One region of the Rossellomorea sp. LjRoot5 genome, then DNA from elsewhere that is predicted to be linked to it. Evidence: riboswitches for the same ligand, from Rfam matches in the RefSeq annotation. Region 1 holds a riboswitch; the other holds the start of a gene.

The links. Region 1 has a riboswitch for cyclic di-GMP ahead of ACSQ2E_RS01765 (zinc metalloprotease HtpX). Riboswitches for the same ligand answer to the same signal wherever they lie in the genome.
Region 2: linked by a shared signal. The riboswitch ahead of ACSQ2E_RS21735 (EAL domain-containing protein) and the one ahead of ACSQ2E_RS01765 (zinc metalloprotease HtpX) in region 1 are both predicted to bind cyclic di-GMP.

The regions. Positions count from the first base shown of each region.
Region 1 is NZ_CAXUQN020000001.1:341,237-345,502, forward strand. Features, by position in the region: gene ACSQ2E_RS01755 (DUF4309 domain-containing protein) at 1-904, opposite strand, end outside; gene ACSQ2E_RS01760 (hypothetical protein) at 1,062-1,448, opposite strand; gene ACSQ2E_RS01765 (zinc metalloprotease HtpX) at 1,486-2,316, opposite strand; cyclic di-GMP riboswitch class I at 2,421-2,509, opposite strand; gene ACSQ2E_RS01770 (hypothetical protein) at 3,039-3,845, opposite strand; gene ACSQ2E_RS01775 (hypothetical protein) at 3,941-4,266, opposite strand, start outside.
Region 2 is NZ_CAXUQN020000001.1:4,258,840-4,263,105, forward strand. Features, by position in the region: gene ACSQ2E_RS21730 (ABC transporter permease subunit) at 1-298, opposite strand, end outside; gene ACSQ2E_RS21735 (EAL domain-containing protein) at 428-1,138, opposite strand; cyclic di-GMP riboswitch class II at 1,210-1,290, opposite strand; gene ACSQ2E_RS21740 (DNA-3-methyladenine glycosylase) at 1,396-1,980, opposite strand; gene ACSQ2E_RS21745 (DUF4097 family beta strand repeat-containing protein) at 2,225-3,088, shown strand; gene ACSQ2E_RS21750 (YqcI/YcgG family protein) at 3,123-3,818, opposite strand; gene ACSQ2E_RS21755 (FUSC family protein) at 3,975-4,266, opposite strand, start outside.

The DNA of each region.
Region 1 (4,266 bases):
AGTGGCTAAAGAATAAATTAGAATCTTTATACCCAAACGTAGGAGCGCCTTGATAATATTCTTCAACATCTGGAGTGCCTAATTCATTTTTAATTTGTTGAATATTGGTACCAAGAGGATATGGAATTCCTTTTAATCGTCCTTTAGTAAGTTCTTCCTTAAATGCCTTGTCAAAATATTGTTCGGTATCCATTAGCATAACGGTTCTATTTTGAGTTTTCAGTATCCAATCAGATTCGAATTCCCATAGTTCCTCAGTTTGCACATTGCCATTATCGTCAAGTATCTGCAGTGAAAATGCATTCTTATTCATTTGGACTTTATAGGGATTTTCGTTCGATATGGCAATGGTTGAAACAGATCGAATCTCTTGATTAGAGGGGTTATATTTAAAAATTTTTAAAGCGGAATACATATTGGTAGCACTTGCTACTGTTTGGCTTCCCACAAGGAATTTCTCTTTCTTCGTGTTTTCAATTACTCCGTGAAGCTGGAAATCATTCACCAGATCATCCTTATACTCCCCTGCTTTTTTCCAAGCTCGTGAAGAATCGTCCTGTTTAAAAATTGTTAAGCCGTGAATATTCTCAGTAAGCTGTTCTGAAAATGGACCATAATAAGCGATGACCTCGGGTAAAGTGTCGTTATCAAGATCATGTACTATATATTGAACGGGACCTTCTATGCCGACATTAGATAAGAACCCATCTGCTTTGCTTTCATCAATCCACTCCCTATCACTTTTCTTTTCTTTCTTTAAAAGGGTGGGATCATTCTTGCTCGCTTTCGCAATGTCTGGCGTAGAAGAAGTTTCCTCCGTCTTGGTTTCTGTGTTGTTGCTCTGGCAGCCTACAATGCCAGCCATTATAAAAATGAGGGTAATCGTGCTGATGAATCGTTTCATGGAATCCTCCAGATAGTGTTATTCTTTAATAACTCAATCCAACTTCGTATTAATATCCCCAAGCATGCCAGCGGTTCCGTAATTATGGGTATAAGCAGGATCTTCAATTGAATTTAGGTGGAATTTGAAAGGAAGGAATCTCAATACTTCCTTTCTATTAATGTCCCATTCTTTTTAATTGTGATAGCTTGTTATATGCGTTAATTATTCCGATCATCCACCCTAGGAGTAACGTAACAATAACCGAAAACGCAAGATTGATGGTGGTTATCATTAATGCGGTATATCCTTTACCGCCACCGCGTGCCCAATGTTCACGATCTGATCTTCTCATAGTGTTATATAAGTTCAGGATTTGACGCCAGCCATACACAATTCCCACTGGATAGCAAATAATCATGAATAAAATTAGGTAATCATTGACACCAAAACGTATTGTTGAACCGGAATATGTTGTGATGGCTTTGAATAGAAACACTGCAGCAAGAATAATCCCCACCGCAATGAGAACAAGGATCTTCTTTAATTCTTGTTTATACAACATGCTTCTGACCCCCTTATGCTTTCTGTTGGGAAGTGGATTACGCCACTTCAGATTCAATTCGTTTAAATGATTCGGGATGACTGGACGCCAGGTTAGCCCACAATCCTTTTCTGAAGCTCATTTCCATTTCATTGAAGCTGTTTAAAACTTGTATTAGTGGATCACCATAGCCTAGTTGGTAAGCAAAATGGTCGGCTTCATATTCATTTTTTCTGGAAGAATGCATAACGAGCATTGTGCCAAATTTCGTCCAAAGCCACATCATCGCGACTAGCATGAAGTCGATGAAAATAGTCATAATCAAAGTCCCGAAGCTGCGGTTTGCGATACTTGCCATGATGCCAACGGCTGACATTACCACACGATAGAGTACAAACATGGTGGAAACGATCATATTCCCTACTGATACAATTAGAATAAGGTCAGTATCCTTGTTGGAAAGATGTCCAAATTCATGTGCTAGAGTAGCTTTGATTTGTTCATCACTGTACTGCAATAAGCCGCTGGTAAGGCAGATGGTTTTACGGCCCGTAGCAAACGCATTGGGATTAGAATCGTTACTTATGAAGAGCTTGACGTGATCTGCAATGGATGGATCAAGCATTTTAGCTTTCTCATAAACTTCCTCGAATAATGGCATAAGACGGTCAATATATTCTTGTGAGAGCGGTTTGCATCCTTGTTGGACGCGGAGCATCCATTCACCAACTGGAGATAATGCGATGGTAAGAGAGACCAGATACAATGATAAACCAACAAAGATGTCTTGAAAAAGAGCCATGACAATCAGTGTATTAAGAATAAGATAAATAATAATTCCAGTGTTCTGCTTCTTAAATAGCCGTTTTGCGAAATCAACGAAATACATAGTTTTTTATCCTCCAATAATTATTTTTTATAAAAATCGTATTACCTCAGACCGGTTCCCCTAAAAAAAAAAAGCTAAAGCAAACAGCCATAGCTCAATTTTTCTACGGCAACCTGACAATCATAGCGCTGAATAGCACCTTAGACTCATGGATTTGCGTCCTCCCCTTTCAGAAAGTTTGCCTTTATCACTATTATAGGAAATTAGTAATATATTTAAATTGAGTATAAAGTAATAAGAAAAATATGTAAATGGTATAGAAAGAAAAGTCATTCAATCCAATTTGGCAAAACTATGGGCATGTCCAAACTTTAAAGGATTATATAGGTGAAATGGCTCTAGAACCCGTCTACTCTATCATTGCCTTCTCGAAGAAAGCCACATTAAAATGTAAAGATGAATTTACATCAGCGAAGGTTATTAAATTTGGGCAATTAACAAAAGTTATCAAAGAGTGGTGTTTTGGAAGCAGAAGAACCGTCCCCTTGCTTCTCATCTTAAATGGAATAAGGTATAATATACCATAAGACAAGTGAAATCGGCTTAATGTGAAGAAATTGAGGTGAGTGTGATGTTTGGCTTTTGGGTGATTGTGACGATATGTTTAGCTATTTGGGGTGGATATATTGCTTATAAATCTGAACGGTGAGGATGGTCAGTTCGTCCTCTCACGGCTATGAAAAATCCTCACTTATGAAAGTGAGGATTTTTTGTTTGAATTATCACCCTTGTTCAACCAGGTGTGAGGCAAATTCTCCGATGCTCCGCAGCATGTCTTCCCATTCTTTCTCATCGGCTAAATGGAAATGGACCGTCGCCGAATCATCGCTGTATTCGCTCAGCCAAATTCCTTGGGTGGATGGAAGGAAGAATAGGATATTCTCCAGATACATTTCATCCTCCAGTGACACGATTCCAAAGTTGGATATATTGAATAATGTCCATTCAAAGCGTTTTAAATCCTCAGTAAACAGGTCGAAGCTGCTCACTTCTTCAGGTGTGAAGCGTGAGCTTTTTCGAACCTTTTTTAGTTTATCCGGATTGCTTAAGCGGTCGAAGTTCTTCTCGCTCAGAATGAAGGATCGCTGCTCGTTCGTGTGAAGCTTCTGGATGCCATAGTATTCTTTCATATAATGCTCCATCTCATCTGCTGAAATGATGGAGAACTCATGGATGATATCCTTTTCAATGAGGTGGAGCAGCCACTCATCGTTCTCGTAGTGATGGATCATCAACACAGACTGAGCCGGTGTATTGGAACAGCGGATCATCCTCTTGGATTCCACATAGTTCCTGATGAAGTGGAGCATTTCCTCCGTTAAAGGATTCTCTCCTCTTGCATCACGCTCTTCATCCAGGATGCGCTTCATGATCAGCTGTTTACTCGTCGCCTCCATGATGGCGATCCATTCCTGTTCGGTCTTCTTCCCGATCGCTGCCTCTGCAATCCCCTTTGCTACACTGTCGTAGCCTGATAAGCTGACCATTAAGGCAAGTTCTTCTGATGTGCATGTTAGTATATGGTTCATGGGCTCACTCCTATAAGTATGTATTTTGTTGAGGTGTTACATACTTCTTCAATAACATTTACCCTGTCTCTTGTTGAGTGGGAATATATCCTCTTCTAACCAAAAAAGATGTAATCTACGATCATAGATAGAACGGTATAAAGGGTGACCGAAAGAATTCCCTGAACGAGGAGGGCAACTAGAAATAGAATTTTTCGTAAGAACCAATTGTATTTTTCGATTTTCGTATAGATATAGGGTCCGGAACCCAGCATCCCCTTCTGGAATGCGTTTGTTATTTTTTGAAATAACGTAGTGGGGGGATCAAAGATCGCCACTTCGTAGTAACCTAACATTGTTTTTTCTAGAATGAGTATCGTACACCCGTAGGCAAATTGAGTAGATAGTACAATCCCAATCGCTAATAATAAGAAATCAACGG
Region 2 (4,266 bases), 3.9 Mb from region 1:
TAAGAATAAAGGCAGTAGCAAGCCCTATGCCCAAGGCTCCCCCGATAATTTGCAGAGAATACAGGTATGGTCCCCAAAGCATATCGAGGAAATCGACGGTAATCCCCTTATAGGAATAACTCCAATTGGCCCCATCCATAAAAACAAAGATGAACTTGATAAACTCCTCCAAGTAGCCTACAACATTATATAACCCTCTCTCCCTGAATACTTCGGGAGCAATACTCACGGCTAAAATCCCCATTAGACCGAGAATATAGTAAAAGATGAACCTGGTCGGAAACTTGAGATATTTCATGAATAGAATCCCCTTTATTCTCTTTTTCCTCAGTTTAATAGAAATGTTAAATTTTTTCAATTTTATTTCAAGTCTGACAATTTGGTAACAAAAAGAGTGACTCCTCTAAGTCAGAGTCACTCTCCCGGTCTAAGCCAATAACCGGCTCGGCTTTCCTAAATAAAAGCCCTGTCCAATCGTTATCCCGATTTCCCTTGCCACCTGCATATCCTGTTTTGTTTCGATTCCCTCTAAGACAATCAATGTATCATTTCCGTAGAATTGGCTGAAAAAAGAGAGGAACCGCTGTTTCTTTTCATCCTGTGCCAGGTTCATGGCGAAATAGCGGTCAAGCTTGATGATTTCCGGTTCATATTCAATGGATTTCTTAATGGAGGATGTCCCCTGCCCGAAATCATCTATCGCATACCAGACGCCATATTGCTTCAGTTCCTTTAAAGACTCTTTTAACAACGGATTCTGCCAAAGCTCTTCTGCACTGGATTCATTAATTTCAAGCACGAGCCGTCCTTTAATATCAGGGTGGCGATCCATAAGATCGGAAAAATAGGTGTGAAAGCTCGGGTGCAAGATCGTGGTGATATAAATATTGAGAAATAACTTACAGTCCTCAATCCCGTTTCCCGAAAAATGTTCAAGGGCTTTTGAAATGGACAGAGTATCCAGTTTGTACAAGATATTGGCCTTCATGGCCGATTGAAATACACTTTCGGGATTTTCATTATACTTATTTCGCAAAAGACCCTCATAAGCATAGAGGGTTCGATGTTCACCCATATCATATAATGGTTGAAAATCATGGTAGATAAAGTCGTCTTGGAAAATAGTAAAGATGTTCATAGGACCCCTATACTCTCTCTTTAGTTTTGGTCTTGCCTACAAAAAAACCACACAAAAACGCATTATCCGCGTTCGCATGTGGTCGGTTGCGCTACTGGCTCCCCTAAATGTAAGCGCCCATCTATCATTTAGGTTCAAAGCCCCCAGTCGAATGGTCAGCTTATAAAGATATTTGTCTTATAAGAAAAATATACCACATAACTAGTACTTATGGGGTGTATTTTCTAGAAATTATTAGAAAATTCATAAAGAAAGACCTATCTTGATACAAATGGATTACCACTAATCCAGAACCGCCATGGATAATCCCTGGCTTCCCCCGTGTTATCAATCCCTATTCTTTTCCCTGCCGAGATGTTTTCAGGTTGATACCCCTCTGTAATCATGAGCGGCGGTTGTAAATAACTCCCCCCATAATCCTCCATGGTAATGCCTAGTGCCTTCGTCAACTTTCCCGGCCCATTGGTCCAATTCTTCTTCACATGACCGGGTCGTCTCGCTTCCATAAGCTCTTGTCCATGGAGAGGCTCGACGGCTCTGATGAGGATCGCTTCAGGCTTTTCCCGTTCTCCGCTCACTACGTTGACCAGGCAGTGAGTATGCATGACGTATGTATAAATTCGGCCAGCTTCATGGAACATCACTTCCGTCCGCTTTGTACGCCTGTTTCCGTAACTGTGGGCGGCTCTGTCTATCGGCCCCATGTATGCTTCTGTTTCCACAATATAACCTGAAGCGATTCCTTCCTCCGTTTCTTTCACTAACACACACCCCAACAGTGATTTGGCAAGCTCCAGTGTCGGCTGCTCGTAAAAGGTTGGGGGCATAGGTGTATCTTTCATGATTTCACTTCCTTATCTACATTGTCTAATCTATTTGTACCCTACCACTGCCTATTTAAATCAAGAATCCACGATCGATGTCTAATGTGATGGTCATGGATTCCCCGCTTCGGTATTCTTGATTCCGATTACCCTACGCCTCTGGTCCCATTCAAAAATAATCCTATGGCTCATTGTGGTAGTCTCTCCACTGCTTTAAAATAAATGTATCAATTGGAAAAACAAACCAAAGTGAGGGATTGGAATGAAAAACGCATTTGCTGTCATGATTGCATTGCTTGCATTGGGGACGCTCTATGTCATCCTAAATGACAATACATCATTGTTTGCAAAAGAAAGTCAGTCAGGGGATCGGATTGAAGTGACGAATGAAATCAAACATATCGACCTGGACCTGGAAAACAGCGACACAAAAGTCATACCGACTGACAAGAATGAAGTACAGGTCGATATAGAGGGAAAAGGGACGATGACCTTAACCGGGAATGGAGATACGATTGACGTTGTGGTCAAGCATAAATGGTATGAATGGATCGGATTCAATCGCAAATCAAACGTAACGGTTTATATTCCGAAAGGGTATAGGAACAGCGTGGAAATCGATATCGGCTCCGGCAATTTCGTGATGGCTGGAGAATCTGATTCAAAGAAATGGAAACTTGATGAATTGTCGATTGACATGGGATCGGGGAATATGGAGCTTGAAAACGTCGAGACAAAACTGTTCGAACATGATGGATCTTCAGGGGATTTGGTCGTAAACGGCCTCACAACAGAGGATGGAAAAGTGGGAATCAGTTCGGGGGATGTGGAGTTATCGAACTTTGAAGGTCCCCTTGTAGGCGACTTATCCTCAGGTGAATTAACGGTCACCATGGACTCCTTAAAGGGAGACATGACATTCGATGTCAGCTCAGGTGGAGTGAAGCTTGATCTGCCGGAGAAAGCAAGCTTTAAACTGAAGGGGCAGGCAAGCAGCGGGGATATTTCCTGCAATCTTCCATTAAAGAATCAAAAAATAGAAAATGGGGATATTACCGGGGTCGCAGGCTCAGGGCAATATACCATTGATGTTTCAGTATCCAGTGGAAATGTAGATATATATTAATGAAGAGTGCCGGGAACCCCCGGCACTCTTTTAATTATTTATGATGGAATGGGCATTTTCCTTCAATCGGTTCTACATCGTCCCCAATAAAGTACTGCTTCCACTCACGGTGTTCCGGGTCCCCGTAATGACTGATATTCGGATGCGTTGGTAAGCCGTCCCATTTTTCGACCCGCTCTCTTACTTTTTCACGGGACATGATACCACCCTTGGAGGTACCCTCCAATCCTTCAAAAATCCTTCTTGGCTGAAATCCGAGTACTAAGCTATTCCCAAGGTCCCTCGTCTTTCGCTGCTTGTAGGCAGGGGCATTCCCAAACACGAAGAAAGGTTCCCCTGCAAAGGAAAAGGCCCACAAATGATGATCCGGATCCTCTGGATAATCCTCTGGCCAATCCTCCTTATCCTCACGATGAAGAAACTGCAGGATTCTCCAGAAATAATCCCTGTAATGAGGGACGGACCTCTCCTCCCTTTCAGGTTCCACAAATAAAAAGAATCCGTGACGGATCAGGCGCTCTCCTTCGGGTACATCAAACAAGTCGATGAACTCTTGAATCGTTTGGGGGAGATGCTCCCAGTTGTCATGACTGATATAGGAATACCGAAGCTCACCCTTCTTCTCTCCGGTCATACCGAAGTAACAAGGGAAAGTGCGGTCAGTAACAACCTCATGAAAATTCTTATATTCTTCTAAAACCCATTGAGGAACAATCTCCGGGTTTGTCATATCTTCTTTTGTCAGCAATAAACTGTTCGTTGTCAATTCTTCCACCTCAAATTTATGTCGATGGTATGCTCTTCCCGAATTGTGACAAGTTAAAACAATTACTGACAAAATAAGCACCGCATTGCCATCATTAAAAAAGGTAAAGCGGAATCCGCTTTACCTTTTCTTTAACTCCGCCCCTAATTCCACTCCAAGTGCCACGATCGATTGATTGATCCTCCACACATAGTAGAAATGGTGAATAAGATCCACCTGGGACTTATGCCAGCTTGGAGCCTGGGTTTCAATTCTTTCCCGCTCGTGGTTTAAATCCCACATAACGGGAGCACTTCCCTTTTCTTTTAACAATTGCCGGAGCGTCTCGATGTTTTGAGAGATTTTTTCTTCCGTATCTGAAAACGCACTATTGAGTTCCTCTGAAACCGTTGCCGGCACCTTTCGATGGGAG